DNA from 3 places in the Ruegeria sp. CDSC054 genome. Region 1 is predicted to be linked to each of the others. Evidence: riboswitches for the same ligand, from Rfam matches in the RefSeq annotation. Region 1 holds a riboswitch; each other region holds the start of a gene.
The links. Region 1 has a riboswitch for cobalamin ahead of AC2FGC_RS12715 (DUF1636 family protein). Riboswitches for the same ligand answer to the same signal wherever they lie in the genome.
Positions count from the first base shown of each region.

Region 1 (10,543 bases):
CGACATAGGGGATGTACCCGACTACGTCTGTGGCATCCGTCAACGCAGTTGAAACCTCGGGGGTTACGAGATCTTCGTTACCAGGCCCCAGGCCCGCAATCTTGACCCAACCACTCATGGCCGCCGTCCTTGACCATGCACGATGATGATCGAGAAATAGGGCGTCACCTTTTCGCATGCCTCGGACAGTTTCGTCACCACCTGGTTCGGCATCTGTGCAAACTCGACGATCCAGGCACGGTCATACAGACCAGCTGTTTTTAGCGCGCGCTTCACCTTGTCGATATTGCGTCCGATTTTCATGACAACCAAAGCGTCAGTCTGTGCCATGCGAATTGCCAGATCTTCTTCGGGCAGGGTGCCGACCAGCACCGTCAGCACATCATCGCCCCAGGTGATTGGATCACCCGTTGCCGTCCACGCACCGGACATGCCAGTGATGGCTGGCACGACCTCTACATCAGCCTGATCGCGCAAGCGGCTGTAAAGATGCATGAAAGACCCATAGAAAAACGGATCACCCTCGCATAGAACCACCACATCCTCGCCCTGATCCGACAGAGCTTTGAGATGCGCGGCGCAGTCCTTGTAAAAGGCCGAGAGCAGTTCGTTATAGCGCGGATCAGCCAGCGGAATTTCCGTAGTGACAGGGTATTCCATGGGAAACTCAACTGCGCTGTCCGGGATCATCCCATTGACGATCTTGCGTGCCTGACCGCTGCGACCAGGCTTGCGAAAGAACGCGACGTGACGTGCATTGCGGAGCAGGCGGTCGGCCCGCACGCTCATCAGGTCCGGATCACCGGGACCAAGGCCTACGCCGTATATCTTGCCGGCGTTCATTCGGTGCGGCTCGCAATGGCGTTGATTGCGGCGACGGTGATGGCGCTGCCGCCCAGACGGCCTTTGACGATGCAAGATGGTACAGGCTGGGCCTCCCACAATGCGTCCTTGGATTCGACGGCACCGACAAAGCCCACCGGGCAGCCGATGATGGCGGCCGGGCGCGGGCAGTCGGGGTCTTCCAGCATATTCAGCAGGTGAAATAGCGCGGTCGGCGCATTCCCGATAGCAACCAAAGCGCCGTCAAGATGCGGACGCCACAGCTCCAGCGCAGCGGCCGAGCGGGTATTGCTCATCTCAGCCGCCAGTGGGCGCACGCGTTCGTCATGCAGGGTGCAGATCACCTCATTATCGGCCGGCAGGCGGAAGCGGGTCACACCCTCGCTGACCATCCGCGCATCGCACAGTATAGGTGCGCCATTCACTAACGCGGTCCGTGCGGCTGGCACGAAGCCCGGCGAAAAATGTACGAATTCTTCCAGACCGACCATTCCGGCGGCATGGATCATGCGAACCGCAACCTGCTCTTCATCAGCGTCAAAGCGCGCCAGATCGGCCTCAGACCGGATCGTGGCAAAGCTTTGCTTATAGATCGCTGCGCCATCGGTTTCGTATTCATAGGGCATCAGGAGAGGTCCATAGTCATAAGTGTTTCAGGTGTCAGCCCGCGTTGGGACGGCTCATCCCCCGCGCGACCGTTTTTGACAAGATCAAATCGTCCGTCATTGCCGTACAGTGTGACATTTGCCGTCCCCATTCGGGCGCAGCCTTTGGCGCAACCGGATACGTGTAGGCTGCCTGCAACCCGAGCGGCCAATTCGCGCGCAACCCTACGGGTTTCCACTTGTGCTTGCGGGCAGAACGGTGCGCCGGGGCAGGCGTCGGTTGTCATCAGCGGGTCTGTGCCATCTATGACAAAGTCCGGTGCTTGTATCGCCGCCCCGCCTTCCAGCAGAATCAGCCGCCATGGGGTGACCCGCAAGGCAGACGCCCCGCTGTCTGCAATGAGGTCAGAGAGCTGCCGCGCCGGCAATTGTCCGAACACCGCGCCATACAACACACCCAGATCGCATACGCCGGGCTGCGGAGGTGTGCCGATGTCACCGGGCACGCTGCCTTGCCACTCCGCTGGCAAATCCTGCGTCGCGGCCACCCGCGCCATGCGGCGGGTTTCTGACGTGAAACGTTCGGAAAACCATCCGGCCAAGGCGATAAGCCGGTCAATTGCGTTGGTTTCTGTGACCCGGCAGCCAGTCTTGGCCCCGTCGGCGCGCAGGATGAGGCCATCAGTGCCTGCCTCGACCCGGATATCGGCCGAATCCGCCGCCAACAGGCGCTTGGGGCCAGTGTCGATGGCAAAGCCGAATTTGGCGGGCAGAGTCGGCAATTCCTCCAACCGGTCGATCAGTTCCTGTGTCAGATGTGCGGTTCGATCACCTGATCGGTATAGGGGCGACACCAGGATATTGCGGCGCATTTCAATACCGGGCTCAGCATCCAAAAGGTTCAGCGCGGCCAGTTCGGCCAGCAATGCCTGATGATCGTCTTCTTTTACCCCGCGCAGCTGTAAATTGGCGCGGTTGGTCAGGTCGATTGTGCCATTGCCAAATTGCTCGGCCAACTCACAAAGACCACGTGTTTGTTCGGCGCTCAAACGGGCCAGACGCGGGCGCACCCGAACCACCAGACCATCGCCCGACATCATCGGTCGATGCGCGCCGGGGCACCAACCCTGAACGACCGGGGCGCTCATCCCAGCCCCTCCAGATCGGCCCGGATCGAGTTGCGGCGGGTGTTCCAAAGACCCGCGTCCAACAACGCGCGGAACCTGTCCTGCATCGCCTGATACGCGCGCGGGTTGGCCTCTTGCAAAAACGCGTCGACCTCGGCGTCGCCCAAAGTCGCGTCGTGATAGAGGTCGAACAGATGCGGCGCGACCGTGCCTGACAGATGGGCGAAAGAGGCCATGTGATCCAGTGTCGCCGCAATTTCGGCAGCGCCCCGAAAGCCATGCCTTTGCATGCCTGCAATCCAGTTCGGGTTGGCGGCACGGGCATGAACCACACGGCTGACTTCTTCAGGCAGCGTTCGGGCGCGCGGGTTATCCGGGTTGGTGTTGTCCAGATGGTATAGCTGCGCAGCACCACCGGTGACTGTCTTGGCGGCGGCGAAACCAGCCTCATGCGTGGCATAGTCGTTGGCCAACAGAAGGTCGGTTTCGGTCAGATCCTGCAAGTGCACGAAACTGTCGGCATTCGCGACCCGTTGGGTAATGCCATCCTTGTCTTGCGCAATATGCTCGCCTTCCAAAGCGAATGAACTGGCCTCAAGCCATGCTTCTCCGGCCTGGACGCGGGCCTCATCTGTATAGATTTCGGATAGCTGCGTCATGTTCACGCCATAGCTGCCCGGAGCCGGGCCAAAGACGCGCGCCGTCGGAGCCTGTCCGGCGTAGGGGTTCCAGTCCGGTGCTTCGTCCCGGTCGCACAACGCGCGAATTGCCTGACCATAAAGCGCCGAAAGCGTGGGGAACACGTCCCGGAACAGGCCCGACACGCGCAACGTCACGTCCAAACGCGGGCGGCTGAGATCGGTGATGGGCAGCACCTCGATGCCCGACACGCGCTCGGATCCTTTGTCCCAGACGGGTTTCACGCCCAGCAGGTGCAACGCCATGGCGAACTCTTCGCCCGCAGTTCGCATGGTGGCCGAGCCCCATAGGTCTACGATCAGCCCTTTGGGATAGTCGCCTTCCTCTTGCAGGTGTCGCCGCACCAATTCTTCGGCCAGCTTCACGCCTTGGGTATAGGCCGCACGGGTCGGCACTGAGCGCGGATCGGTGGTATAGAGATTGCGACCGGTGGGCAGCACGTCTGACCGCCCGCGATAGGGGGATCCGGACGGGCCTGCCTCGATCCGTTTGCCAGCTAGCGCGTTAATCAGAGCATTGCGTTCGGCATTGGCAGAAGGTGCCGTGTCAAAATTGGCGGCGGCTTCGGGCACACGTCCAAAGATATGCAACCCGTCGCCGAACTGGCTTTCTTTGATGTCACAGACAAAACGGTCGATGCGAGTGATCGCCTCGGCCGTGCAGGTGGCCTGATCGAGACCCAGGTCACTTTCAAGCCCGATGGCTTGCGCCTCATCCCGGATATCTTCTTGCAGGCGGTCGCGACGTTTGGGGTCCAGACCATCTGCGTTCGAGAATTCGTCCAGCAGCGATTCCAGCCGAACCATCCGATCCGGGGTACCGCTTTCTCTCATCGGCGGTGGGACATGACCCAGCGTGACCGCCCCGATCCGGCGCTTGGCCTGCGCGGCCTCGCCAGGGTCGTTGACGATGAAGGGGTAAATGACAGGCAGGTCGCCGATCAGCGCTTCGGGCCAGCATTCGTTGGACAGCGCGACCGACTTGCCGGGCAGCCATTCCAGCGTGCCGTGCGCGCCGATATGGATCAGCGCATCCGCACTAAGACCTTTGCGCAGCCAAAGGTAGAAGGCCACGTAGCTGTGGCGCGGGGTACGCGACAGGTCATGATAATCGTCATCACGCAACTCGGGCGTGCCGCGTTCAGGTTGCAACGCGACCAACGCCTTGCCGCGGCGCAGGGCGGTGAAGTGGAACGCGCCATCTGCAAAGGCCGGATCATCCTCGGGCTTGCCCCAGACGATTTCGAGGTCTGCGCGCAGTTGTTCCGGCAATTCTGCTAGCGCAGTCAGATATTCGCCAAGCGACCACGTAATCCGCGCGTCCAACAACGTATCAGAAATCGGCTGGGCAGGAGCGGTGTCATACCCTTCGCCTTGCAGGTCGGCCAGCATCGCCTCGGCCGAGGCCAAAGCATCGAGGCCCACCGCATGGGCCATCTGCCAATCCTTGCCGGGATAGGTGGACAGCACCAAGGCGGGCACCTGATCCCATTTGGGCTTGTCGTTCAGGTTCAGCCAGCCGACGACACGGTCGATGATGGCCTCGATCCGTTCCGGTTCAGCCCGGTGGGCAAAACGTGAATACTCCAGATGCGGGTCACGCTTGCCCGGTTCCTTGAACGAGGCAATGCCTGCAGAAATTCGCCCGTCCACTTCAGGCAGGACAACGTGCATAGCCAAATCAGCGGGCGAAAGACCGCGTTCCGCCTCGGCCCAGGCTTTGCGGCGGGACGTTGCGAGAGCAACCTGAAACACCGGAACATCGGCAGCGTCCAGCGGCGATGTACCCGATGCGCCTTTGCCCGAGAAGGAAGTGGCGTTGATAATGGCCGACGGTTTAATGGCGGCGATGTTCCCGCGCAGCCAATCGGCGGCGGCAGGTGCTTTTAGCGAGGGGGCGAACATGCCTACTGCTTCGAACCCGCGTTCCCGCAATCGGCGGATCAGGGCTGCGACCGGGGCGGTGTCTGCAGATGTCAGATAAGCCCGGTAGAAGGTCACGAGGATACGCCTCGCGTCGCTCGAGAATGCTGTTTCGACCGGGATTACGCCACGATCCGGGCACCACGCACCGCACTTTGGCAAGGTCTTTGCGCCCATCACCGGCCCGGCATAAAGCCCAGCCGCCAGCGCCATTTGTGCCAAGGCCGCTTGCGCCGCGACTTCGCCGCCGGTGTCACACAGATGCGCAAGCCGCCGCAGGGTTGAGACGGGCAGGGTGGAGTAATCATCCAGCCGCGTATCCTCACGCCCATCGGCAGGTAGGACGGCCAGTGCGATCCCCTTGGATTGCGCCAGCGCCAGAACTTGCTGCAAGCCATAGGACCAGTAAGGCACGCCGCCGATCAAACGGATCAGAATGCCCTTGGCGCCCTCGAGCGTTTGCTCGACATAAGTGTCGACGGACAACGGGTGTTTCAGTGCTGTCAGGTTGGCCAGCCGCATTGTCGGCATTCGCCCTTCGGCCCCGCCACCGCGATGCCAGCCCGCCGCGAAAGCACCAAGGTCACTGTCCGAAAAGGACAGCACCACCAGATCCGCCGGACTTTGGCCCAGATCGGTCGGGGTCTCGGTTTCCTCGAGCCCGTGGCTTTCGCGGAAGACGACGTGCATGGCTTACTCGGCGGCCTCGGTCACGCCCACGAGGATATCGCGGATCGCGGCCTCTTTGATGTCGTCGTGTTCGGCGATGACCACCAGACGCGAACGGCGCTCTTCACCGGGTTCCCACGGGCGGTCATACTGGTGACGTACGCGGGCACCAACGGCCTGCACCAGCAGACGCATGGGTTTGCCCTGAACGGCGGCATAGCCTTTGACGCGCAGGATGTTCAGCTCATTGGCCAGACGTTCGATATTGGCGACCAGTTGGGCCGGGTCGGTCTGTTCAGGTAACTCGACGATGATGCTTTCGAAATCGTCGTGTTCGTGGTCGTGATGGCCATCGTGATGCGACGGACGGGCATCCATGTCATCCTCGGCGGCCGCTTCCAGCCCCAGCACGACGCGCACGTCTACGGCACCTTCGGCGACTTCGACCACTGGCAGCGGACGCGGAGCTTCGGCGGCGATGACTTCTTTGGCTTTCGCCACACCTTCGGCGCCCGCCAGATCGGGTTTTGTCAGCAGGATGATGTCGGCGCACGAGATCTGATCCTCGAACACCTCTGACAGGGGCGTTTCGTGGTCGATCGAGTCGTCAGCCAGGCGCTGGGCGTCCACGGCTTCGACATTCGGAGCGAAGCGCCCGGCGGCGACGGCCTCGGCATCGGCCAGAGCGATCACACCGTCAACGGTGATCTTAGAACGGATATCCGGCCAGTCGAACGCCTTCAGCAGCGGCTTCGGCAGCGCCAGACCAGAGGTTTCAATCAGAATGTGATCGGGGCGCGGCTCCAGCGCCATCAGTGCCTCGATGGTCGGAATGAAGTCATCGGCTACGGTGCAGCAGATGCAGCCATTGGCCAGTTCCATGATGTTTTCCGCCGGGCAATCCGGAATGGCGCAGGATTTCAGGATATCGCCATCGACGCCAACATCGCCAAATTCATTGACGACCACAGCCAGACGCTTGCCCTGCGGGTTCTGCATCAGGTGCTTGACCAGCGTGGTCTTGCCCGAGCCCAGAAAGCCGGTGATCACGGTGACGGGAAGTTTTTCAAGATTGCTCATTTCAGGGCTCCAATCGGGGGAATGCGGGCCGCACAGTTTTTGCGGAAATGTTCGGGGCGCTCACGCCATTTCACCAGACCGTCTTCAGCGGCCAGATATTTGGTGACGCCTTCGACGATGGTCTCGACATGGTCGGCCTCGTCGAGGTTTTCATAGACGAAGGTCCATCGGGACGGGCCACCACGCAAAACGATCGAACATCCCTGATCACAATTCGACAGGCATTCCACCGGCTTCAGGTCCACGCCGTCAGGCAAGCCCGCCTGTTCAAGCGCTGTGTGCAGCAAAGTGCCGGGTCGCTGAGCGTCATCTTCGATGGGCAACCCACGGCGGCATGTCGTGCAGACCAGCAATTCGACTGGTGCGGTCTCGGTCACGTCTCTCATCCCCCTAATCCTTTGTACGGGGGACGGGGTTTCATGCGGGCCACGTGTGCGACATGGACCCGACACCGGAACACCCCGCCCGGTTTCAACTTCGGGTGCTGGCAGGTCTCCCGGCTTGCGGATGTCAGAGCGTTTGCCCTGTCGGATGTCCCGCCTTCCCGGCCTATTGGGCCAGTGGCTTTGGGCACCCTCTCCGGTCACGGTCGCGGGGGCGGCTGTGCTTGGCGATGACATCGCTGGCACATTCCCTTTTCATCCATCCGAGGATGGACACCAACGCATGCGACATGCGGCACGGGCAGGGGGCTTGTCAAGCACGACTGAGGATTGAAAACCGGTTAAGTCAGAAAAGCGACCAGCCGAAGTCAGTCAGCGGCATCCGATGCGATCCGATCACGAAGCCAGGAGCAAAACAGCCCCGCAGCCGCGGATGATTGAGCGCTTCCGGGCTTGGCAATCAGGTAGTGCGGTTGTGCAAACGGAATCGCTGGACCGGCAATCGCAACAGGCGCGCCTTGGGCAATCGCGTTCTGTGCGAACCTTTGGGCAATATTAAGGAAGCGGGCAAAGGCGCGACAAAGACAAAGCACATCCCTCTACCACTGTCGCATTGTGCGTCGCGCCGTTTGTTCGCGGGAAAAGATTTGGCACGTGTGGCATTACTTTCAAACCGCTTCGACATTTAACCCCGGACATCAACGGCGACGGTTATGCTGTTCCAGAAGCCAGTAGGAACATGATACCCAAGTGTATACGCCCGGATTTGCGAAAGCAGCGCAGAAAGCTAAGTGTTTGAAAAGAAGTGGAGGCGAGTACCAATTTCGAACTTGCGTAAAGGAATTAAATTTCTTAATAAATAACAATTGTTTAGTGAGATTTTATCGGTACGTGGGCTTGCGAATGTTGCGGGATTGTTGGTTGAAATTGTTCATTGGCTTAACGCCATCAAGGATGATGCTCGATTTTTGGTTCAAGTGGATTTTGGTGCAATGATCACAGCAACGCTGATTGCTTTCAGGCGCGTCGCAGCCTGAATGCGCCGTCACTCGACCTTCCGCCCGTCAAGATATGAGCCGGTGTTCGGATACCTTAAACGCTGCTTCAATAGCTGCACGATTTCGTCGGCAACAATTGCCATTTTTCATTTGAAAGATTCTGATGCCGGTTTGCCAGAGTAGTCAGTTGTATACGTAATTCTTCATCCGGAATGGAGCTGTCTAGAGCCACCGACATAATGCTGGGGCTTACAACGCGTGCTAAAACAGTTGAGCGCCGTTAGACAATTGCTCCCGGATCGAACGTCGCGTTCTGGAGGTGTCTAAACCTGGTTCGTTCGTGAAGGTAAGTGTCGTGAGCGAACTTTTCCTCCGGTAGTCGTTTCTCTGCGATCTTCCGATGGAACCTTACAAGTCTAGCAACGTCTTTGACTACAGTGGTGGTCGTTTTCAGTGCATCCAGCTTTTTGTCCGAACGGATGTATTCTCGAGCGTCCGCTTTCCACTTGAAACCTGCGAAAAGCAAAGCGTTTGAATCGAGTAGCAGTCGCACCGTGCGACTTTCCCCCATCGAAATGGTTATGCCAGGCTCCACCAAATGATGATGTAGAATAAAGTTCCTTAGACCCATGGCAAAACTATGCGCGCCGGAGTTCTTCCCGATTACCCTTCCAATTCCCCGGGTGTAAGATTCACTGTTTTCCAGCTTGGTGTATTTTCGGATACGTCTGCAAACATCTACGTATGAAGCATAAAGCGCAGAGAATGTTAAAAGATTGGATGTTGCCTTAGATTGTTCTCGAGCATACGCAGAGTTATCTGAGCGCTTGAACTCAAGAACGGTGTCCATCCCTGCCGTAGCCGCATTCAAACCAAGGCTTGCTTCCAGCATTGCGGCATGCACCCTTTCTAAGTTCTCCAGTGCGGTATGAACTTTATGGTAAGGGGAAAAGCGCAATGCGTAATTCCACGATTCCTCTTGCAGCTTTGAAGTGTATGCGGCGAAACCCTCTGGATGATCCGTGCTGCTTTCTGCAATATATGTTGCGACCGTCAGCGCTCGGTTTAACTCGGCGAGCTGACCGTCTCCAAAGTCCCATCTCAGTAGGTCGACTTGAGAGAAACACTTCGCTAATTGAAACTCCTGTGTGGTAACACCCTTTGAGACGGATGCAAAAAGATCGTGTGGTTTAAAGCGATGCTTGGCAATGAAACTCGCAAAATCTTCTTTGGGCATTCGAAACCTAGCTAGTTTTGTTGATATCGCATCGAAGACTTTCCGACATGAACTATAAAATTGACTACTAGGGCGCCGCTCTCGGGCGTCTTCTGGTTCCAGCTTCAACCTATGCGGTTACTATCTAGGTATGATGAAGCTTGCAAATCTGTTCCGAAGACAACAACCCCAACCCAAAAACCCACTTTTGAGTTTTTTCGCACCGGCCAATAGAACACGGCGCGAATAAACCCACGTAACAATGCCATGGAAGGACCCGCGATTTTCTTCGGTGGACCAATGTATGAGTTCTTGGCTCGGTTTTGATGACTACGTGGGAGGGAAGGCGAACAAACACTGTCGGATTCTTCGCAATGAACGCAGCAGTGTTGTGCACTGTTTTCAAAGTGCGGGGAGCGGGGGAGGGGGATTCCTTAGAGCATTCTAGAAAAGTGTATTTCTGCGTTTTTTCACATTCTGCGCTATAGGGTATCCCCAAGTCTCCCCATAAATTTATAACTATATTTAAGATATTGATACTAATAATAAATGCCCTGTTGTCACCTCCTCAAAACGGTCCCCGAATGGCTCCCCATGCTTCCCCGGCGCTCCCCGAGATTTTCTTAGATTCGCCGTCAGGCCCCCTGCGGCCTGGCCGAATAACCAGTCTCGACTCCCCGGTAGGGAATGGCGGGGAACTGATATAGGGGCGCGGGGGAAACTGTGGCGGAGTTGAGGCATAGGTTAAACGCAGTTGGGCAATCGTACACCTGATCTGGCGTTGATACTCGATATAAGGATAACGCCAGCGCCCTCATCCGAGTCAGTGAAAGGCCGGCCGAACTCTGTCATTGGTTCGATGCTCTCCGAGGTGACGGCAGACCTAATCGTCCAGGAATGCTGTTACTGTTGTTTTCAACGCATCCCAATCAGTGAATTCTCTCAAGCCATCTCGTGGATCAATCTTCTAGCCTAGCATGACAACGTGTTGGACGATCTCT
Region 1 is NZ_JBXWOA010000005.1:210,334-220,876, forward strand. Features, by position in the region: gene cobJ (precorrin-3B C(17)-methyltransferase) at 1-118, opposite strand, end outside; gene AC2FGC_RS12690 (precorrin-2 C(20)-methyltransferase) at 115-843, opposite strand; gene AC2FGC_RS12695 (precorrin-8X methylmutase) at 840-1,469, opposite strand; gene AC2FGC_RS12700 (ferredoxin-like domain-containing protein) at 1,469-2,596, opposite strand; gene cobN (cobaltochelatase subunit CobN) at 2,593-5,886, opposite strand; gene cobW (cobalamin biosynthesis protein CobW) at 5,890-6,945, opposite strand; gene AC2FGC_RS12715 (DUF1636 family protein) at 6,942-7,331, opposite strand; cobalamin riboswitch at 7,415-7,624, opposite strand; gene AC2FGC_RS12720 (hypothetical protein) at 8,607-9,563, opposite strand; gene AC2FGC_RS12725 (flavodoxin domain-containing protein) at 10,510-10,543, opposite strand, start outside.

Region 2 (10,543 bases), on a different contig from region 1:
GCTGGCAGGCCTGATGGAACAGGGGATGAGCGCTGGGGCCGCGATGTCATTCATGGTCGCGGGTGCCGTCAGTTCGATCCCGGCAATGGCCGCGGTCTGGTCATTGGTCAAACCACGGGTCTTTGCGACCTATCTGGGGCTGGGGATCACTGGGGCCATCACCGCTGGCATTCTGTTCCAGATGATCTGAAATCAAACCCGCCCGGTGCACTTGGCGGGCGGGTTTTTTTATCCGGTTTCGCAGTGGCGCGGCAGTTTGAACCGATACCGCGCTTCACCACTATCAACATACACTCGTTTTTCGATGCAGGCCGTGGTGCCAACGGTTTGTGAGACCGGAGCGTCGGTTGAAGTGATCGAGGTCGCAGACCCGTCCGGCAGCCGGACCGAAGCAATGACGCCGTTCTTGAGGTCCCCGTTGATGGGTGTCGCTGACAAGACGTTGACGGTCATGAATGCCTCATGCTCGTGCTCGCCGCTGTCGTTGAAGATCAGCAAACCAGCAGCGACGGCAACAAGACCAACACCGCCTGCCACGGGCAAACCCCAGGTCTTCAGGAAGGCATAGATCGAAACGGCGCGATGCGGTCCAAATAGTTTGGAAAGAACGTTCAGCATGGTTTTCTCGTAAAAAAGCCCCGGTCCGTTCAGGCCGGGGCTGTCTGTGCTTTAGGGGCGCGGATCGTCTTCGTCTTCGTCGTCGGCACCGCCTTTGGGCAGGTTGAAGAAGCTGTCCGCGTCGAGGATTGGTTCTTCTTCTTTTTCTTCCGCAGGGTCGTCCGACAGCGAGAAGGTTTCCAGACCTTCGATGGCAGTCGGGATCTTCGGCGCCGCGTCCATTTCCAGCGATTGTTCGGTCGAGACCAGCTTGCGGCGCTCGTCATCGCTCATGACGCCACCTTCGGCAGCTTTCTTGGCTGCGGCCTTCTGCACGATCGCGTCCAGTTCGGACTGTTTGCACAGACCCAGGGCAACGGGGTCGATCGGCTGCATGTTGGAAATGTTCCAGTGGGTCCGTTCACGGATCGACTGGATGGTCGGCTTGGTGGTGCCCACCAGCTTGGCGATCTGACCGTCGCTGAGTTCCGGGTGGAACTTGACCAACCACAGGATCGAGTTCGGACGGTCCTGACGCTTGGACAGCGGGGTATAGCGCGGACCGCGACGCTTTTCCTCGCCGCTTGCAGCGGGGTTGAACTTGAGCTTCAGCTTGTGCAGCGGGTTGTTCTGCGCCGTGTCGATCTCGTCCTGGGTCAGCTGGTTGTTGGCGATGGGGTCAAAGCCTTTCACGCCAGCGGCCACATCGCCGTCTGCGATGCCCTGCACCTCAAGCTCGTGCATGCCTACGAAATCCGCGATCTGCTTGAAGCTGATCGTGGTGTTGTCCACCAGCCATACGGCTGTTGCCTTGGCCATAAGCGGTTTTGCCATCAGCCCGTCTCCTATAAATACATCTTTCCCGTCGCCGGAATTCGGCGGCCCCTTTTTTGGGGCAGGTTTCCGTTGTCGGGGAACTTGGTCCGTATATAGTCGCGCCAAGGCAAGAAGGGAAGAGGCGAATGCGCTGGGTTGTTTTGGGGCTGGTTTCGTGGATTTTCGGTGCAATGGCGGCGCTGGGCGATGGCGAAAAGGCAGGCGAGTTTGACTACTACGTCTTGTCGCTTAGCTGGTCGCCCAACTGGTGCGCCCGCGAAGGCGACGCGCGCGGATCGGATCAATGCGACACTCGGCATGACCATGGCTGGATCCTGCATGGTCTGTGGCCTCAGTACCATCAGGGCTGGCCCGCCTTCTGCCGCACGCCCGAGGCACCGCCATCGCGCGCTATGTCACGCAAAATGACGGATATTCAGGGCAGTTCCGGTCTGGCGTGGCATCAGTGGAAAAAGCACGGGACCTGCTCGGGCCTCAGCGCGTCCGACTATTATGCGCTGTCCCGGCAGGCGTATGAGGCGGTTGAGCGTCCTCAGGTATTCCGCAAGCTGGACGCCTCGGTCAAACTGCCTGCATCGGTCGTGGAAGAAGCATTTCTGAAAGCCAACCCCGGCCTTGAGCGCGACATGATCACTGTGACCTGCAAGCAGGGCTATATAGAAGAGGTCCGCCTGTGCCTGTCGCGCGACCTTGAACCCGTGCCTTGTGGGCGAGACGTGATCCGAGATTGTACCGCCAAAGACGCCCTGTTTGATCCGATTCGTTAGAGCTTCTTGTTCTGGCAGTCCCGGGCATATTCCAGCGCTTTGGCCGTGCCTTTTAGATCAATCGCCATCACCGTCTCACCTGCGGGGTTGTAGACCGTCATGGTCTTGTTCTGCGCAATCGCATTCACGAAGCTGCGGTCGGTGAAAAACACGGTTGCGCCTGGCACATCGCGCTGATTGAAGCCGATGGCAGTGGCATTATAGCTTTTGCCGTCCAGATCGAACCGGATCGGATAACTCTCACCCTGTTTGATGTCGCCCCACGCCTTGTTGTAGACGGCGAAATACCCGCGATTGTCCAGCGCGTCATAGCCCAGCCGCACGACTGAGAGGTCTTGGTAGATCGTCTGGATCAGGCATCCATTCCCCAGCGCGGGGTCCATCATAATGTTCCAGCCCTCGATAAAGCCTTTGTCGATCAGTTCCTGCGAAAACGCGGCGGTGGCTGTAAAGGCGGTAAGCGCGAGGGCAAAAAGGCGTTTCATAACAGTTTCCAATATCAAATGGATAAGGTCGAAGCCATAGTACACGCCGCGTGAAGGAGGCAAAGGCCATTCTTGATTGATGCGACCGCGAACAAAGACCTATGTGCATAGTGGAACCCGGCTATGCCTCGCAGGGCGAACGCTTGAAACTCGGCCGCGGCACAATAGTTTTCGCTCCATAAAATTAAGGAGCGTGCCATGCCGCAACATCCAAGAACATTTTCTCACATCGGATTGTCCGTCCCAAACGTTGACGAGGCTGTAAAGTTCTACTCTGAAGTCCTTGGTTTTTACGTAATCATGCCACCAACGGACGTGGTAGAGGATGACACGGATATCGGTGTCATGTGCACTGATGTGTTTGGTCCGGAATGGAAAAAACTGCGTATTGCGCATCTCGCGACCGCTGATCGCGTTGGTTTTGAGCTATTCGAGTTTCACGGGAATTATGTGCCTGAAAACAATATCGATTTTCGCCAGAATGGTACGTTCCATTTTTGCGTCCAGGACCCGGATGTCGAAGGCCTGGTAGAAAAAATCGTGGCGGCCGGCGGCAAACAACGGATGCCGATCCGATACTATTATCCCGGTGAGAAACCCTATCGCATGGTCTACGTCGAAGACCCATTTGGTATCGTCTTTGAGATATACAGCCATTCCTATGAATTGACGTATTCGTCGGGTGCTTACACCTGACAATCGGAACAGACCTTGGTGTGCAACCGGAAGAGGCGAATCCTTTCCGGTTGTCGCCGTATCGCAAGGCTCAGAGTTCTTTTCGTGCCCTCAGCGCCGCCGTAATCGTCCCGTCGTCCAGATAATCAAGCTCGCCCCCAATCGGAACACCCTGCGCCAGTGAGGTCAGGCGGACCTGTCCCTCCAACTGATCCGCGATGTAGTGGGCGGTGGTCTGGCCATCGACAGTGGCATTTAGGGCCAGAATGACCTCAGAAATCCCTTCGGCCATCACCCGATCCTTGAGTCGGGGAATGCGCAGTTCGTCCGGTCCGACCCCATCCAGAGCCGACAATGTGCCGCCCAAAACGTGATAGCGACCCTTGAAAACTGCAGCGCGTTCCATCGCCCAGAGATCAGCCACATCTTCGACCACGCACAACTCTCCGGTCGCGCGATCCTCGCTATCGCAGATGTCGCAGATATCGGTGGTGCCCACGTTGCCGCAATTCAGGCATTCGCGGGCGGTGGCAGCCACCTGCTGCATTACGTCCGACAGGGGCGTCAGCAGCAGGGCGCGCTTTCGGATCAGGTGCAGCACTGCGCGGCGGGCCGAGCGGGGGCCGAGGCCGGGCAGTTTGGCCATCAGGTCGATCAGATTGTCGATATCGCTGTTCGAACTCACGGCGTGCGCTCCTGCAAAAGGGCCGGACAGGGGTGCCCGGCCTTTGGGTCGTCAGGAGTGTCTATCAGAACGGCAGCTTGATGTCTGCGGGCAGACCCATGCTTTCGGTCAGCCTTGCCATCTCGGCCTGAGAGCGCTCGGCCGCTTTGGTTTGCGCGTCCTTGATAGCGGCCAGAATCAGATCTTCGACAACTTCCTTATCGTCGCCGTTGAAGATCGACGGATCGATGTCCAAACCCTTCAGCTCGCCTTTTGCGGTGGCGGTGGCCTTCACCAGCCCCGCACCGGATTCGCCCACAACCATCATGTTGTTCAGCTCTTCCTGCATATCCGTCATCTTGGTCTGCAAATCCTGTGCGGATTTCATCATCTTGGCCATATCGCCCAGACCGCCGAGTCCTTTGAGCATTTACTGTCTCCTAAATTGTGATCGCCTTAGGCGAACATATACAGCGTAAAGTGTCATCGACGCACATAGCGCAATTGTCAGCCCTATGAACAGGCTGGAATGACCGATGCACCCGATGTCTGCCGCCGATCTACGCGAGTCATCCATCAAGTCGTCGACAAAAATGTGAGCCGCCCAAATCGCCCAAGCGAAGGACGTCGCCAATGCGATCCATAGGTTTCCGCGCCAGATTGCTATAGCAGACAACACCAGCAAGACCATGGATACCGGATGCAAGGTGAGAGCAACTGCTTCGACCAATTCGCTAACCGGTTCGCCATCCCAGCCAGGGTTAAATACTTCGCATGCTTCGTAGTAGACCGCATCGATGTGTGCAAAGTGCAGCTGTTAATCCTCCTCGAACGGGTCCCATTCGTCTTCGACCTCAGGCAGGGCTTCGGTTTCGACCTTGGCGGCGCGTTCTTCCGGGGTTTCGATCCGTTTGATGCGCGCTTTGGGGAACTGCATCAGAACGGCTTGAACCAGTGGGTGTTGTTCGGCCTGCGCTTTCAACGCCAGATCAGCCGCGTCTCGAACCTCGGCGATTGTTGCCGCGTCCCCGTCGGCCACGATTGAGACGGCCCATCGGTTTCCGGTCCAGCGTTGCAAGGCTGAACCAAGCCTTTGCGCCAGATCGGTCGGCGCTTTGTCCGTTGGCGTGAACTCGATCCGTCCCGGGGAATACGAGACGAGACGCACGCCGTTTTCGACCTCAACCAACAGTTTTACGTCCCGGTTGGTACGGATCAACTCGACTACGTGTTCGAAGGTTGGATAGCGTGCCAGCGCGGTCTGGATGTCCTGGGCAAGCGCTGCGGTGGGTGCCCCTGCCGGCCCGCGCTGGGCCGAGAGATGCGTAGAGGATGTCGCCTGCGTAGGTGCATGAGTTGGCACAGCCACACCACCGCCAGGTCCCCCGCTTGGTGGGGGGGGAGGTGCATCCTGTAGTCGTTTGATAAGTTCTTCGGGGCTTGGTAAATCGGCCACATGGGTCAGACGAATGATTGCCATTTCGGCGGCCATCATCGCGTTGGGTGCTGCGGAGACCTCCTCCAGCGCTTTCAGCAACATCTGCCACATGCGCGTCAACACCCGCATTGGCAGCGCCTCGGCCATCTGTTGACCACGCGCACGTTCATCCGGTGAGACGGTGGGGTCATCGGCGGCATCGGGCGTGATTTTGACCACGGAAACCCAATGGGTGATCTCGGCCAGATCGCGCAGAACGGCCAGCGGATCGGCCCCTTCGGCATACTGGCCGCTCAACTCGGTCAATGCTCCAGCCGCATCACCGCGCAGGATCATGTCCATCAGATCCAGCACGCGCCCGCGATCTGCAAGGCCCAGCATTGCCCGAACCTGATCGACGCTGGTTTCCCCGGCACCATGTGAAATCGCTTGATCCAACAGCGATGTTGCATCGCGGGCAGACCCTTCGGCCGCGCGCGTGATCAAAGCAAGCGCGTCTTCTGCGATCTGCGCATTCTCAGCCGCTGCGATCTTGTTGAGAAGGCCAATCATGTCTTCGGGTTCGATCCGGCGCAGGTCAAACCGCTGGCATCGTGACAGCACTGTCACTGGAACTTTGCGAATCTCGGTCGTCGCAAAGATGAATTTTACGTGCTCGGGCGGTTCTTCAAGCGTTTTGAGCAGGGCATTGAAGGCGCTGGTCGACAGCATGTGAACTTCGTCGATGATATAGATCTTGTAGCGCGCACTGGCGGCACGATATCGGACACTGTCGATAATCTCGCGAATGTCGTTCACACCGGTCCGGCTGGCGGCGTCCATCTCCATCACGTCGACATGGCGTCCTTCCATGATGGCAATGCAATGCTCGCACTGGCCACAAGGTTCGGTCGTTGGTTTGCCTTCACCATCGGGACCGATGCAGTTCATACCTTTGGCGATAATCCGGGCAGTGGTGGTTTTACCTGTACCGCGAATGCCGGTCATGATGAAGGCTTGCGCGATCCGATCCGCTTCGAACGCATTTTTTAGCGTGCGCACCATTGCGTCCTGTCCAACCAGATCTGCAAAGGTTTCGGGGCGGTACTTGCGGGCAAGAACCTGATAGGCGGGGCTGGGCGTTTCGGTCATGTCTGCTCTGTCAGATTCGTGTCAGAAATGTAGCGTAGAGACCCGGGCCGCTCGCGTCCACAGCAGGCTTCGTGGAATTTCGGTTTGGACTGCGTCTGTAAGCGGGATAAACCGGCTGTCAAAACCTGGTAAGCCGGTGGCAGTAGGAGCATAAGCTTTGGCAAAATTTGCAATCTACGCACTGCCTGTTGGCTCAGGCACTTTGGCGTTGTCCCCCTTGCCTGGCGGCGGCGGCGGGTATGTGGATGATCTGAGGGTGATACAGGACTGGAACCCTGATCTGGTGATTTCAATGACCACTGAGGCCGAGATGCAGCAGGTCGGTGCAGGCAGTTTTGGTAGAGACGTTCAAAGCAGACCCGCGACCTGGGTGCATCTTCCGATCGAGGATTTTGGCACGCCGCCCCTGCCAATCGAAACTCTTTGGCCTCAAGCCAGCGCAGCCGCCCGGCAGGTGCTGTCCGAGGGTGGACGCGTGCTGGTGCATTGCCGGGGCGGTTGTGGGCGGTCGGGGATGGTCGCGCTTAGGCTCATGGTGGAAAGCGGTGAAGACCCAAACCACGCGCTAATCCGGTTACGCTTGGCTCGACCCTGCGCGGTGGAAACGGATGAGCAGATGGCCTGGGCCATGAAGCCGACCCAGAGCGATCGGTGAAGCAAAATCAGGCTGTTGCTTGCTGCACGATGTGCTGTGACGGTCGCGGCGCAAGTGCCGATGCCTCGAGCATTGCGCAAGGCAAGGCGGTCAATACACCTGTTGGCAGAGTGGCGAATTCAGGGCTGAACATCATATCGGCGTAGTCGTCCAACATATCTGCCGAGTCGTCTGCGTTCGCGCCGCAATAGACCCTGATCCGGGACGGGCTAGCGCGAAACCGAGCCGTGCAGCCCTCGCCGCAATGGGTCAGTTCGCTGGAACCGTCCACCTCAAATTCGCTGGTCGTCATTGGTTGTGCTGTTGCCATCGCCTCGGCCAAGGCCCGAGCCATTTGTGCCAATGCGGGGCAGGTTTTCCCCGTTTTCTGGCACAGGGTGGCGGTGAACTCGTGGGTCGTTGTCTTCCAGATCATAATGCGCCCTCCGCGCGGTGAGCGGGGGACGTGGAACAGGTGTTTCAGTCAACTGAAGACCTGCCCGGACACCCCGCCCGAGTTTCGGTTTTTACTTTGATGGCAGGTCTCCTGACTTGCGGGTCATTGCTTTGCCGACCTTCCCAGCCTTTCGGCCAGTGGTTTTTCGGCATTGCTTACCGCTTACAGTTGCGGGGGCAGTCGCGGCCTTGGTCCGTTCCGGCATTGCCGGGCTGGACCGCACCGAGTTCCCTTTTCATCCCGCCCCAATATAAGGACGAGAACCATCACCTCATCGCTAGCGGTTGTAGGTGGCTTGAGTCAAGCGGGCTGTTTTCCATCGTTCAAGTGGACGCTTGGTCACTTTGAAAATCTGTTGACTCTAGTCGCGCAAAAGCGCCGATATGCCATATGTGAACCGAATAGTTCAGATGCTTGCGAGGGCACCATGTTGGACAACACTCCGGTCGTTTTGACCGAAGATTTCACGTTTTCTGCCGGAGAGGCCGAACTGTCGGCACGGCTGTATATGCCTGCCTCGGCACCTGATGTGGCGGTTGTAGTCCATGCAGCCACAGGCGTACCGCGCGACTATTACCAGCATTTTGCGCGGTGGCTGGTGGAAGAACAGGGTATGGCCTGTCTGACCTATGACTATCGCGATTTTGGCCACTCTCTAAAGGGGCGTCTGCGCGATTCGCAGGCCACGATGGCCGATTGGGCGTTGATCGACATGCCCGCTGCCCGCACTGAAATGCGGCGCAGGTTTCCTGTCGCGCAACAGTGGAGCATTGGCCATTCGGTGGGTGGAATGCTGGGGCCAATTCAGCCCGATATTGAGCAGATCGACCGGATGATCTGTGTCTGTTCAGGTTTGGTGACGGTATCCGACCACCCCTGGCCGTATCGCGCACTGGCGACAATGTTCTGGTATGCCCACCCGCCATTGCTGGTTAAGGCATTGGGATACCTGCCGGGCAAGGCACTTGGGTTCGGCTCGGACCTTCCGGCACGTGTCTACTGGCAGTGGCGCAAATGGTGCACCGCTGCGCTGAGCTACGTGCCGGATATCGGCAAAAGCCTTCCAGACGCCCGTTGGGCTGCGTCGGAAACACCCGTCGATCTGTTCACAATGGACGATGATCAGGTGGTGCCCCCGAACGCGGTTTGGCGCCTGGCCGATCTTTACGGTCCCAAAGCCCGCCGGCATCAGTTGTCGCCGAAAGACTTTGGATTGGCCGGGGTCGGTCACATCGGCGCATTTGCGCGCCGAAATGCGGCCATATGGCCCCGGTTAATCGCCTGAGCCGGTACTTACAGCTTTTTTCGGGATTTCTTGTCCTGCATCACCGATCGTACCATCTTACCAAAGGCCTTGTCGCGCGCACGAGACTGCGCCACGGTTTCCGAGTTCCTCTCATCCTCGCGCCGCAGCTTTCGCCAGCGCTCTAACCGCTCAGCGTCCAGTGTTCCGTTGGAAATCGCATCCTGCACGGCGCAGCTCGGCTCGGCCTGATGCTGACAATCGGAAAAGCGGCAGGTCTGAGCCAATTCAAGAATGTCGGAAAAGACCTCATCGACGCCATCTTGTGCATCCAGCAACCGCAAAGCCCGCATGCCGGGTGTATCGATCAACCAGCCTCCGTTCTGCATCGGATGCAACGCGCGGGCAGTTGTCGTGTGCCGCCCGCGCGCGTCGTCCTCGCGAATGCCGGAGGTTGCCTCATCCAGGCCCGTCATGGCGTTGACCAATGTTGTCTTGCCGACACCGGATGAGCCGACCAGTGCAGCGGTCTGCCCGGTGGGGCACCAGGACAGAACTTGCTGAACGTCCATGGCATCCAAAGCATTGATTGCCAGCACGGTCAGAAACGGAGACAGCGACACGGCCGCTTTGGAGTATTTATCAGGATCGGTGCAGGTATCGGCCTTGGTTAGTATGACGACCGGATAGCACCCGGCCTGATGTGCCAAAGCCAAATACCGTTCCAGCCGGGCCAGATTGAAGTCGGCATTGCAGGAACTGACGATGAACAGCACATCCACATTGGCGGCGATCAACTGGGCCTCGGCCCCAGTTCCGGCGGCGCGGCGTTTCAAAAGGCTGCGGCGTTCCAGCAGCTGTTGAACGCGGTTATGATCATCCGCCAATACCCAGTCGCCGACGGCGAAGTCGCCCGTCGGCTGGGCCAGGGTGAGCAGAGGTGTTTCACCGTTGATGTTTGCACCGATCAGACGATCACGGTGAACGGCTGTGATGCGAAAGGGAACGCACGAAGGATTGGCCGCATGTTGGGCGGCAAAGTGTGAGGACCATCCCAGGTCCGAAAGTGTAAAGGACATTGTTCTGCCTGTGTTCAGGTACAGCAAGCCGTCTGGATGGCGGTCGCGCAATCAGCGGTGATGTGTTCAGGCAGGTGTGAGGGTCGGCCTCAGAAACGCTCTGCCCAAAGGGTTTTTGCTACAATCATAAAAGCCCTCCTGTGGCTAGCGGTTCAAGTAAGTGAGAGGTTGGACATCGACCCAAGCGGGGCTCGTTGTGGCTGCTTCCTTCCGGACCTGACCAGGTTGGCGAGGCGCTCGCCCGCGCCAACCTCTCGAAAATCGATATAGGGAAGACACGCAGAAATGACAACCCGTCACAGTGTGAGTTGAATGCGCAAAAACCCTTCGGCATCCGTGCCAGCCAGCTTTGCGCTAAACTCTGCGATGTCCGCGAGGTGACACTGTGCCTTTGGACCGGTCTTCAACAGGACAGAGGACCCCGGCATGGGCGCAAAACGGAATGGGCAGGGACCTTGTTCCAGCGATTCTGTGGGCATTGCACCGGTCAGGTAGCCCTTCAATGCGTGTTGGATCGGCAAGGCTGGAACGTTGAT
Region 2 is NZ_JBXWOA010000008.1:51,619-62,161, reverse strand. Features, by position in the region: gene AC2FGC_RS15645 (permease) at 1-190, shown strand, start outside; gene AC2FGC_RS15640 (hypothetical protein) at 229-618, opposite strand; gene AC2FGC_RS15635 (DUF1013 domain-containing protein) at 670-1,431, opposite strand; gene AC2FGC_RS15630 (ribonuclease T2 family protein) at 1,560-2,201, shown strand; gene AC2FGC_RS15625 (hypothetical protein) at 2,198-2,686, opposite strand; gene AC2FGC_RS15620 (lactoylglutathione lyase family protein) at 2,885-3,382, shown strand; gene recR (recombination mediator RecR) at 3,453-4,046, opposite strand; gene AC2FGC_RS15610 (YbaB/EbfC family nucleoid-associated protein) at 4,111-4,455, opposite strand; gene AC2FGC_RS15605 (DNA polymerase III subunit gamma/tau) at 4,843-6,594, opposite strand; gene AC2FGC_RS15600 (protein-tyrosine phosphatase family protein) at 6,752-7,249, shown strand; gene AC2FGC_RS15595 (hypothetical protein) at 7,257-7,664, opposite strand; cobalamin riboswitch at 7,749-7,968, opposite strand; gene AC2FGC_RS15590 (alpha/beta hydrolase family protein) at 8,113-8,970, shown strand; gene rsgA (ribosome small subunit-dependent GTPase A) at 8,979-10,007, opposite strand; RNA gene ffs (signal recognition particle sRNA small type) at 10,166-10,264, opposite strand; gene AC2FGC_RS15575 (bifunctional 2',3'-cyclic-nucleotide 2'-phosphodiesterase/3'-nucleotidase) at 10,304-10,543, opposite strand, start outside.
Region 2: linked by a shared signal. The riboswitch ahead of AC2FGC_RS15595 (hypothetical protein) and the one ahead of AC2FGC_RS12715 (DUF1636 family protein) in region 1 are both predicted to bind cobalamin.

Region 3 (10,543 bases), on a different contig from region 1:
GGTAAGGGTTGTCCTGACCGTCGACGACTTTGGTTTGCAGACCGGTGAAGGTCTCGGACCATGCCATCGGAGTCGGGTTGATGCCCCAGGACTTGTACGTTTCGATCATGATCTCGTTCTTGGGAACGCGGATGATCAGGTCCTGCAGGTCAGCAACCGAGCTGACGGGCTTTTTCGAGTTGGTCAGGCGGCGGAAACCTGTGTAGGTCCAGCCGATGATGCGCACACCTGCGTCACGAATGGTGTTTTCCACCAGTTCCTGACCGATCGGGCCTTGGGTCAGCTTTTCAGCATCTTCCAGGGACAGGATCACATAAGGCAGAGTGAACACACCAACCGAAGGCGAGAACGGCGTGATGTTGTTGATCGCCAGCAGCGACATGTCCAGCGTGCCGATTGCGGCCTCGTTGACGGTGTCCTGCTCGGAACCCAGCTGACCGTTCAGAAACAGTGTAGCTGTGTGTTCGCCACCCGATTTTTCTTCGAGTGCCTTAACGAAAGCCAATCCGAGGGCTTCTTGTGCGCTGCCCGCACTATCGCCAACAGCGATCTTAAAGTTTTTCGCGTCGGCTGCGCCCGCTACCATCAGGGCTGCGACCGAAACGGCAGCAGTCATGGTGCCAAGCTTTTTGATGAATGACATAGATGTCCTCCCAGTTTTATCATGTTTCGAGGTGCGCGCTGACCTGGGGAGAGATGGCCAGTCCGATTCTGCCTCGGCTTTTTCAGAGTAGCTTGTGAAATGTGTTTCTATGTTGCCTTTCTTTGCGCGATAGGTTTCATATATATCAAACCTTACGAATTGGGAGCAAAATGGTTGCCTCACGCATCGGCGACAGCGACATCCGATTGCTGCGCGTTTTCAAGACGGTTGTGGAAAGTGGTGGACTGTCTGCAGCCGAAGTTGAGCTGAATATCGGCAAATCGACGATTTCCAAACATATTACCGACCTGGAACTGCGATTGGGCTTAAAACTGTGCACACGCGGGCCTGCGGGGTTTGCCTTAACAGAAGACGGCGCAAAAGTGCTGCAGGCAGCAGATCACCTGCTTGTGTCCGTGTCGCAATTTCGAAACGAGGTCAGCGAGATCAAGGAACAGTTGGGGGGAACGATCCGCATTTCGCTGTTTGATCAATGTGCATCAAACCCGGATTCCCGGCTTGCCCGCGCCATTCATCGGTTCAACGAAGCCGCCCCCTCGGTTCAGATCGAATTGTCTCTTGAGCCGCCAAACGTGATCGAAACCATGGTTATCAGCGGTCAGCTCGACATCGGAATTATTGCGCTGCATCGCCCTTCGACAAGTCTGAACTATGCGCCGTTATATGGCGAGAACATGTTCCTGTATTGCGGCCGGGAACACCCCCTGTTCGAAATACCGGACCGGGAACTCAGGACCAGTGACCTACTCAGGTACAATTATGTTGGGCTCAGCGTGAACTCTCCGAACCTCATTGTCGGTCAGCAACTGGGCTTTCAACGTTCAGCAAAAGTTCAAAGCGAGCAGGCGCTGGCCATACTTATCCTGTCGGGGCGATACATAGGTTATTTGCCTGATCATCTTGCGCAGGATTTTGTGGACCAGGAAAAAATGCGGATGGTGTTGCCAGGCGAAACGCAATATCGAACCCGGTTTGCTGCAGTGACCAGAAAGCAACCTGAACCGACGCGGGTGACCAAACTGTTTCTGGAAGTATTGCAGAGCGAACATTCGAAACCCTGACAACTTCTCGGTCGACACAATGCATGCCGGTTGTGGTCGAAGCGAAGCTTTTCACTTCCTATCAGCACTGAAACGCAAGGTTGGGGTCGCGTTTTTTGTACCGCCAAATACTTGTGACTTTCCGCCACATCACTAGCGTTCGCCTTCCTCTCACTTACATGTGCGGCATCAAAATGAGGCGGACACATGATAGACGACGACCCCCAACCCGCAGGGTATTATAACACGCACGACATATGGACCTTGGACCCCACGCCTGCGGACCAGTTGGTCTATGACGCCTTTGCCTCGGGCGTTGTCGATCTTTTGCAGGTGTTGGATGACAACAAGACGATGATGTCACGGGACGTTTACGCAAGATTTTTCGCCTCGCTATTGGATCTTTCCCGTACTTTGGGAGAATACGAAGACGGCTGGAAGCCGGACTAAGCGACGTTTTCCCAAAACCCAGTGTTCCAAAGCACCGTATGAGGCGGCGGATCAAGCACCGCCTCGTGCCTGAAGACCAATTAGCTTGCGGTTGCGTTCCCAAGTGTATTCAGCAGAGTGTTCAGATTGTGCTGGAACATCGCAAGGTAGCTGGTGGCAGGGCTACCCCGTTCCGACAAGGCGTCCGAGAACAGCCGTCCACCAATCACGATTCCGGTTTCATCCGAGATCTGCTGAATCAAAGTGGGGCTTGTGATGTTTTCAACAAACAACGCGGCAGCACCATCCGCCTTCAGTTGGTCAATCAGAACAGCAAGATCCTTGGCTGATGGCTCTGCTTCGGTGTCGATGCCAACCGGCGCAAGGAAAGTCAGGCCGTAGGCGTCTGCCAAATATCCAAATGCGTCATGTGCGGTCACAACCGTGCGGCGATTGGCGGGCAGACCTGCCAGCTTTGCCTTGGTTTCTACATCCAGCGCCTCAAGCTGCGCGATATAGACCGCGGCATTGGCAGCGATTTCTTCGGCGTGCTCGGGCATCGCCTCTGTCATCACGTCGGCGACATTGGTCACGTAAATCATGCCATTCGACAGCGAATTCCAGGCGTGGGGGTCGATTTTGCCCTCGACTGTGACAGGCGTGATGCCGTCGGTGGCAACGTGCACGGTTGCGTCAGTGCCCGATTCAGCGATTAGGGTATCGGACCATGTCTCAAAGCCCAGACCGTTGACAAAGATGATATCCGCCCGGGCAACGGCCTTCGCATCTGCAACCGAAGGCTGATACACATGCGCATCCGCATCCGGGCCCACGATTGTCGTAACCGTGGCCAGATCGCCCACGACCTCTTCGACCATGTCGCCGAGGATCGAAAAGCTAGCGACGATCTTGACGTTGTCTTCTGCCGCAACGGCCGGCAATGCAGCCAAAGCAAACGACACAGAGGCAATGCCGGCGTAGAGTGACTTTACAAGAGTCATTGTGCTCTCTCTTCTTGTTGAATTTGGGCAATGGGGATGTCTTTGGAAACAGACGGTTTGCGCATCCGTCTGCCAAAACCAAGGGGACCGAAAATAGCCGAGAACAGAAAGAACCCACCGGCAACCAAAACGATCGCCGGGCCGGACGGCGTGTCCGGGAACAAGTAGGACAGGGTCAGGCCGATCCAGCAACTGGACAAGGCAAACACAAAGCCCAGGACCAGTTGCCCGGTGATCGTACTGGCCCAATAGCGCGCCGCAGTTGCGGGCAGGATCATCAAGCCAACGGCCATCAACGTTCCCAGTGTTTTGAACGCGGCCAGCAGGTTCAGAACCAACAGCAGCATAAAACCCTGATCTACCAACCACGGTCGGCGCGTCTGCGTTTCGAAGAAAACCGGATCACAGGTGCTGACAATCAGCGGACGAAGCAGAACGGCGAATGCCAACAATGTTACCGTCGCCACCCCTCCGACAAGGATCATCGACGCGTCGTCGATCCCAAGGATTGATCCGAACAGGAAGCTTTTTAATGGGACTGCGGACCCTGCTGCAGACAGAATAAAGATACCCACCGCCAGTGCGATCAGATACAGCGAGGCAAGGCTGGCATCGCTGCGCAGGATCGTCCGGCGTGCGAGAAAGGCGGTCAAAATGGCGACGCCAACACCCGCGATAAGCCCTCCGACCAGCAGTGACATGACTGACAAGCCCGCCGTGACAAAGCCGATGACGATGCCCGGGGTAATCGCGTGGGCCATGGCCTCACCAGCCAGCGATAGGCGACGCAGAACAAGAAATGCCCCCACCGGCGCGACCGAAGCCGACAAAACCGTGGTTGCCACAAAAGCGCGACGCATGAAGGCAAAGCTCCACATTTCGACGATCAGGTCATACATTGGCGTGCTCCGCTGTTGAATGGGTGCCACGGAACATCCAGGACGCCTGACTTTCCGAGAGGTATCCTTGTGCAACCAGCCGGTCTGGTGTCAGAACGTCATTCACCGGTCCATGGGTCGCCTCTTGCCCGCCCAAAAGCAGCGCGTGGCTGCAATAGTCCAGTACCGAGGAAAGATCGTGCACCACCAAAACCACCGCGCGCCCCTCATCGCGCCATCGGCGTATAATCGACAGCAGATGCGCCTCAGTACTTTGGTCGACGGCGGCAAACGGTTCATCCAGCAGGATCAGCGGCGCGTCCTGCATGATAACCCGTGCGAACAGCGCGCGCTGCAGTTGCCCGCCCGATAGCATATGCAGAGGCCGGTCAGCGATATCCAGTACCCCGGCCTCATCCAGCGCGGCGGCCATCCGGTCACGTGCCGCGGCGTCCAGCCCGGTACGATAACCAAACCCGCGCCAAGCACCCATCGCGGCAAGATCCCTCACACGGATGGGAAATCGGCGGTCGAACTCGGTCATCTGCGCCAGGTACCCGATGTCACCAGGACGGCCCTGCGGCCAAGTCAAACTGCCCGAAAGCGGATCCATCAAGCCCAGCAGCATCTTTACAAATGTGCTCTTGCCCGACCCGTTCGCACCAAGAACGGCCAGGGTTGTCCCGGACGCGATATCCATGGAGAGGCGGTGAAACAATGTCAGGTCGCGGTAGCCCAACGTCAGATCTCGGATTTGTAAAACGGCCGACATCAAATCACCGCGTAAATCGCGAGCCACAAGATCGCCGACAGCGCCAGAGCCCCCGTGACCAGCACCGGAACACTAAATTCCGTCAAGCACTTACCCCTTTGGGTGTCAGCTTTTTGCAATGACAACGGCAACGCCTCCTGTGTTCGGACAGGGGCAAAGCGAGCGCAAGTTCGTGCACGGTACGGACCGCTTGAAACATTGTCATCTCCCTCTGGGACACCCCGCCCAGGTTCATAAATTTCGGATGGCAGGTCTCCTGACTTGCGGGTCAAAGCTATCCCGATCCTTCCCAGGCTATTGCCCAGTGGACGATCTCGGGTCGCTCGCCGCCTACAGTTGCGGGGGCAGTCACGGAATTGGTCTTTTCACAGAACCGCACCGTATTCCCTTTTATCCCTGACCGCAGAATACAGTCGGGAACCATCACGTGGACCAAATACGAATTGATTTGATTCGACAAGAGCGCGAACCAATCGGTGATGGCAATTTGTACCAGGCTCCAATCAGCCAAAAAAATTCTACGATAAGGGTGCTAGCAATGGCAGTGACTTCGCGGGGCTCACTCAGAAGTTTTCAGCCTGGGTCTTGCAACGACCGGAACGCATAAACCTGCCAATACTTTGTTCGATTGGCTGCGGCGGCTCAAAGTTCCTCGACACACTCTTGACGACAGATGCGCTTCGAAAGCTCACAGGCCCGAGCACAAAATACAAGAGTGGGTTTTGATTAAATGCTGTAACGGAAAGAAATTGATGGCCTTCGCAGCATTGCAGTTTTACCAGTGGTTCTTTTTCATTCCGGCATAAGCCTGTTCAGTGGAGGTTTTTTAGGCGTAGACGTTTTCTTCGTTATCAGCGGATATCTAATAACCTCTATTATCCTTGATGATCTTGGAAAAAATAGCTTCTTTCTTTTGAAGTTCTACGAGCGTCGGGCCCGACGGATCTTGCCTGCCCTGAGTGTCGTCGTACTGGTGTGTATTCCTATCGCTTGGTTTACCATGCTGCCCGATCCACTGGAAAACTTCGGCCAGAGTGTCGTGGCCACGATGTTCTCTCTGAATAATGTTCTTCTCACGCTAACAAGTGGATACTGGGACCTCGCGTCCGAGTTCAAACCTCTGGTTCACGCATGGAGCCTGGCAGTTGAAGAACAGTTTTACATAGTTTTTCCGCTTTTGCTTATGGCCCTGTACCCGGTACTTAAACACAGAACGGATCTGCTGGTTTGGGCTATCATCGGGTCCAGTTTCCTGGCGAGCGTACTGTTGGTTCAAACCCACCCGGAGAGCACATTTTATCTTCTGCATACACGCGCCTGGGAACTCGGATTCGGTGCATTGGGGGCCTGTTGGGAAAATAGGCGCAAGGTTAGAGCGAGCAACAGTCTTTCGCTACTTGGCCTTATTGCGGTGATTGCATCTATGGTGATCTTTGACGGGACCATGCAACACCCGTCATACCTGACAGCCGTTCCGGTCGTCGGGTCTTTGCTCGTTCTCCTCTATGCAAAGGAAGGCACTTTTGTCGCCAAACTGCCGAGCATCAGAATTCTGGTTGGCATTGGCCTGATCAGCTACAGCCTGTATCTCTGGCACCAACCAATTTTCGCATTTGCGCGCATTGCTAGCTTTGAAGAACCCAGCCCGTATTTTCTTGCCAGCTTGATACCATTTGCATTCCTTTTGCCCTATCTGACCTGGCGTTTTGTCGAACAACCGTTCCGCAACAAAAACGCGATCTCTCTTTCACGCCTTGTTGTTTCGTGCACCGCAGTGACCGCAACGCTGTGTGCTGTTGGGCTTTCGCTGTATCTCGGACAAGGCTTCCCTACACGCGTTTTCGACACGGATCGAGAGGTCGCAGCGGGGATGCACATTGGGTATAATCACCGCATCAGCCAGTACGACGCAGAAAAGTTTGATACGAACAGCGGCATCAACATTTTGATTGTCGGGAACAGTCAGGCCCGTGATTTTGCGAATATTCTCATTGAGATGGGCATAATGAAGGATGCAAATCTAATTTATCGCGACGCACTCAATGTTTGCGAGCCCAGGCTTTGGGACGATGACACAAAATCTTTGATACAAAATGCTGACGCGACTTTCTTGCCAATCGTCAACCTTTCCGGCGCTTGCAAACTCTTTCTTGAAAACGGGCATGCCGCGCAACACAATATCGTCTTCGTCGGCCCCAAACACTTTGGTTATAGTCTCAATGCATTCACCTTACTGCCCAGGTATGGTCGGCCAAACTATACGACTAAGGTATTCGAAGAAATAGTTGAGGCAAACAGGCAGAATGCGTCGGTCATACCGGCTGGTTTGTATGTCGATATCATCAGCTACGCGACCACAAATGGGAATCAGATCCATGTTTTCGATCAAAATGGAGACATTATTTCTGCGGACCGAGTGCATATTACCCAAGCCGGAGCCCAATTCTTTGCTTTATTGATGAAAGACCATCCAGCGTTTGAGATCTTTTTCTAACGCTGGGTCTGCGCATGTTCTGTCCTGATCAAAAGAAACAGATATGTGCGGCTTTAAAGTCTAAAAGGAGAGCGATGGCCTTCTTCCAAATCGAGTTGCCGGGCGGTGCCATTTCCCCAGCCTCCCGACAATAGTCTCGATCCGAGTACCCCCGGCGTTTGCGGTCATCCGAAGTTTAGATCAGGGAAATGCGCACCGGATGTAACAGTACTTCCGTCACGACGGCGGCCCGGCCCCAAAGCAAATGCTGCCCCACCGGAGGCACTTAGGGAGCAAAAGCCCCCACATTCTTCTCCCAAACATCGCCAAACAACCCAGCGGCAGGGCATTGCGTCCTTGAATTTGGCTCTGTGTCCCTAAACGTCACCAGCAAAACCGCCCCTTGACCTGACCGACCGGGTAGCAAGTCAAATCTGGCGATTTGAGATGCGATTGGGCTCTAAGCAACTCCGCAACCGCTTCGAGATGTGAAACTGGCAGGACATGCACGACATCATCGGAGTCGCGTTTACAGACGCGTTGGGCCGCATTCGTTACTTTATACCTACATCCCGCTTTGGGTTTGAGCGGTTCAAGGACAGCCATGCACTGTGAAAAATTCTGGACAATTCGCGTTTCAAATCCCTTTCGGAGGTATACCCACACTCACAACTGTATCCTGTTGCTTCCACAATGCTTCCAGTCAGTTTGGACCTAACGCAAAAAGCCTCGCGTTATGCGAGGCTAAGTATTTGATATCCGACCTTAAAGTTTGGTTGCGGGAGCAGGATACCAACGATGTTTGCAGTCTCTGCTCTTCAGTACCGCATAGGCGCAATTCACATTCTTGCTCAGGTTCTTCTTAGTCGCGTGATATGTGTCGAGACTGTTGCACTTATGCACTATCGTCCGCTTCGCGCTGGCAAACGGACATCCGACAGAAACAGTCAGATGACCGCTTCGAGCCCGAATCGGACGTATTTTCGTGCCTCCAAAAATGTTATTTTGGAACAAAGGGACAAACTGTCTAAGTCACAAGACAGTGTTGATCGAAGTTAAAGCCTAAACTCGACTAAAGGCTTCCTCGATACTCAGGAGTCGCACGGTCAAAAACAAAGCCGCCCACAAAGTGAACGGCCTTGAAGCATTGGCACAGGTCAATTGGTCAGAGAAGCATTGCACTCACGCGCCGCTTCAATCGCCTTCTTGGTACCAGCAAGGCTTATGTCGAAAGCAAAATTGGACTCCGGCATTACAATCATCGTTTCGCGTTCCATCACGTCTGTGACGAAGTCAGGATTGTTAGCAAGGAGATAACCGCCCTTGTACCCGTCTGCCAAGTTGGGTGGAGCTGCTTTCGTATCGCCATAGTACAATTTGTTGTCCATGAGCAGCTCAACTTTATCATCCTTAAATTCGATGTCCGCCTTTGTAAAAACACCCATGTAGCCGAAGTCTTTGTCTGGGGTCAGACCCATTTGAACAACGTTGGTATTCTCATCTACCCGTTCGATCAGGCAAGTATTTCTGCTCTTATCCACAAAAATATTCCAGCCGGATTCCTCGCCGTAGTTTACGAACTCTGCGTTGTCTTTTGGCAGAATGTTTTTGTCCTTGGCGTGTCCTACGGTTGCTCCGCATGCAAGAACAGCAGCGGCAACAAGCATCATGGCTGTCATTTTCATAGGAACACTCCCATTAAAATATCGCATAGTGAAGATATGAGAATAAACCGTTAACGCGAGTCTTCAAACCAAAAAAATGGCTGCGTCTTTTCCAAAGGCTTGAAAAGCGTTTGATAGAGCGACCACCTTATGCAACAGGACCGAACCAGATCTAGAAGGTCCGGTCGGTCGCTCTGCCAACGGAAACTCATTACAACCCAATCCCCAAGAAAACCTGCATCGTTCGGAGGGAAACCGAGTGAACAACGCGGGCAGTAGTTTAGGGGTGTTGTTTTTACGGTACTGACCGAAAGATGGATCAATGTGCCCCGCGTCACCTTTATCTGGGATGATAGGCGACGCGGGGATTTAGTCTGGTCATGGGACTGGCCAGACTATCTCGAATGTGTGGTTCATCGTGGGTCTAAGCTGAGTTGGCATGAACACTAGATCTGTACACTATTGTTCAAATTCGAAACCCTACGATTGCAAGGCGCGACTACAATTCTGACGCGTACCTGTATGCATATATGTACATGCACGTTTAAATCACGCGAGAGCAAACTTCTTGGCGCGCGTAAAATTATTTGAATTGTTGCTTTTTAGATTCAAGTATTCGAATGCGTAGCAAATTTGTATTACCTCTGTTGCTCGCGCATTCGCCAGACTTGTCTGGTTGCCTCCTGGAGACGCAAGTGAGTGGTGTCGCCAGGAGGCCATTATTTTCGGTTTAATGGGTCTAATAGACAAAGCCTTAAATTCGACGTGCACAGCAAATCTATGACCCCTCCACGCAAACTTTAGTTTCGTTCGCAAAACCGTGGTTCCTCCATTTTGAGAGGTTCTCTATATCGACAGCGGCCCAAAGATCTGTGGTGTTCGTCACAGTGAAATATTCAAATATAAACATAATTCTGGATTTGTTGCGTCTGAGTGTGCTCTCTTCGACCGTTAAAGAAGTAGGGGACAGATAGATGAGACGAGCACTGAGAACGTTGACGATCTGGTCATTCATTTGGTTCACGGCATTAGCGAGCGCTTTTCCTGCCGGCGCGCAAGAGACTGAGGCGGACCAAGAGGCTGTGGAAGTCGAGAATGACAATCTTATAAATGCAGTCGTAGATGAGATGATTGTTGCCGACGATCTCGAGATCCTACTTGTTCCCTTAACCGCGGAAGAGCTTTCCCAGATCGCTGGTACTTGGCAGAGTTATGTGCGCTCGCGGCTCGAAGAAGTCGCGCAGGTAAACTTGCAACTTCGGTCGGCGAGCGGAACTCGGGAAGACAGCTTGCGATCTCAGTTGTCCTCCTTGAACGACACTGGATCAGACATTCTCAACAACTATCGCCTGGTGCTCGACGCATGGACCCTGAAAGGCGCAAAGGCGGAAGAACTAGAACCCCATACTGACTATATTCTCGCATTGAAAACAGGAGCCCTAAAAACAACCGATCTTCAAACACTTTTTCAGAACGCTTGGGCGTGGTTGTTCTCGTGGGATGGGGGCGTTGGCCTGCTGATGGCTGGTTTGGGCGTTTTATTGGCAGTTTGGGCCATGATGTTCATTGCTCGAATGGTGCGTCGGGTCACTGAACGGGGTCTGAATAAAATTCCAACTATC
Region 3 is NZ_JBXWOA010000019.1:36,934-47,476, reverse strand. Features, by position in the region: gene AC2FGC_RS22470 (TRAP transporter substrate-binding protein) at 1-643, opposite strand, end outside; gene AC2FGC_RS22465 (LysR family transcriptional regulator) at 814-1,725, shown strand; gene AC2FGC_RS22460 (hypothetical protein) at 1,912-2,154, shown strand; gene AC2FGC_RS22455 (metal ABC transporter solute-binding protein, Zn/Mn family) at 2,235-3,134, opposite strand; gene AC2FGC_RS22450 (metal ABC transporter permease) at 3,131-4,033, opposite strand; gene AC2FGC_RS22445 (metal ABC transporter ATP-binding protein) at 4,026-4,784, opposite strand; cobalamin riboswitch at 5,014-5,224, opposite strand; gene AC2FGC_RS22440 (acyltransferase family protein) at 5,533-7,278, shown strand; gene AC2FGC_RS22435 (hypothetical protein) at 8,415-8,942, opposite strand; gene AC2FGC_RS22430 (mechanosensitive ion channel family protein) at 9,896-10,543, shown strand, end outside.
Region 3: linked by a shared signal. The riboswitch ahead of AC2FGC_RS22445 (metal ABC transporter ATP-binding protein) and the one ahead of AC2FGC_RS12715 (DUF1636 family protein) in region 1 are both predicted to bind cobalamin.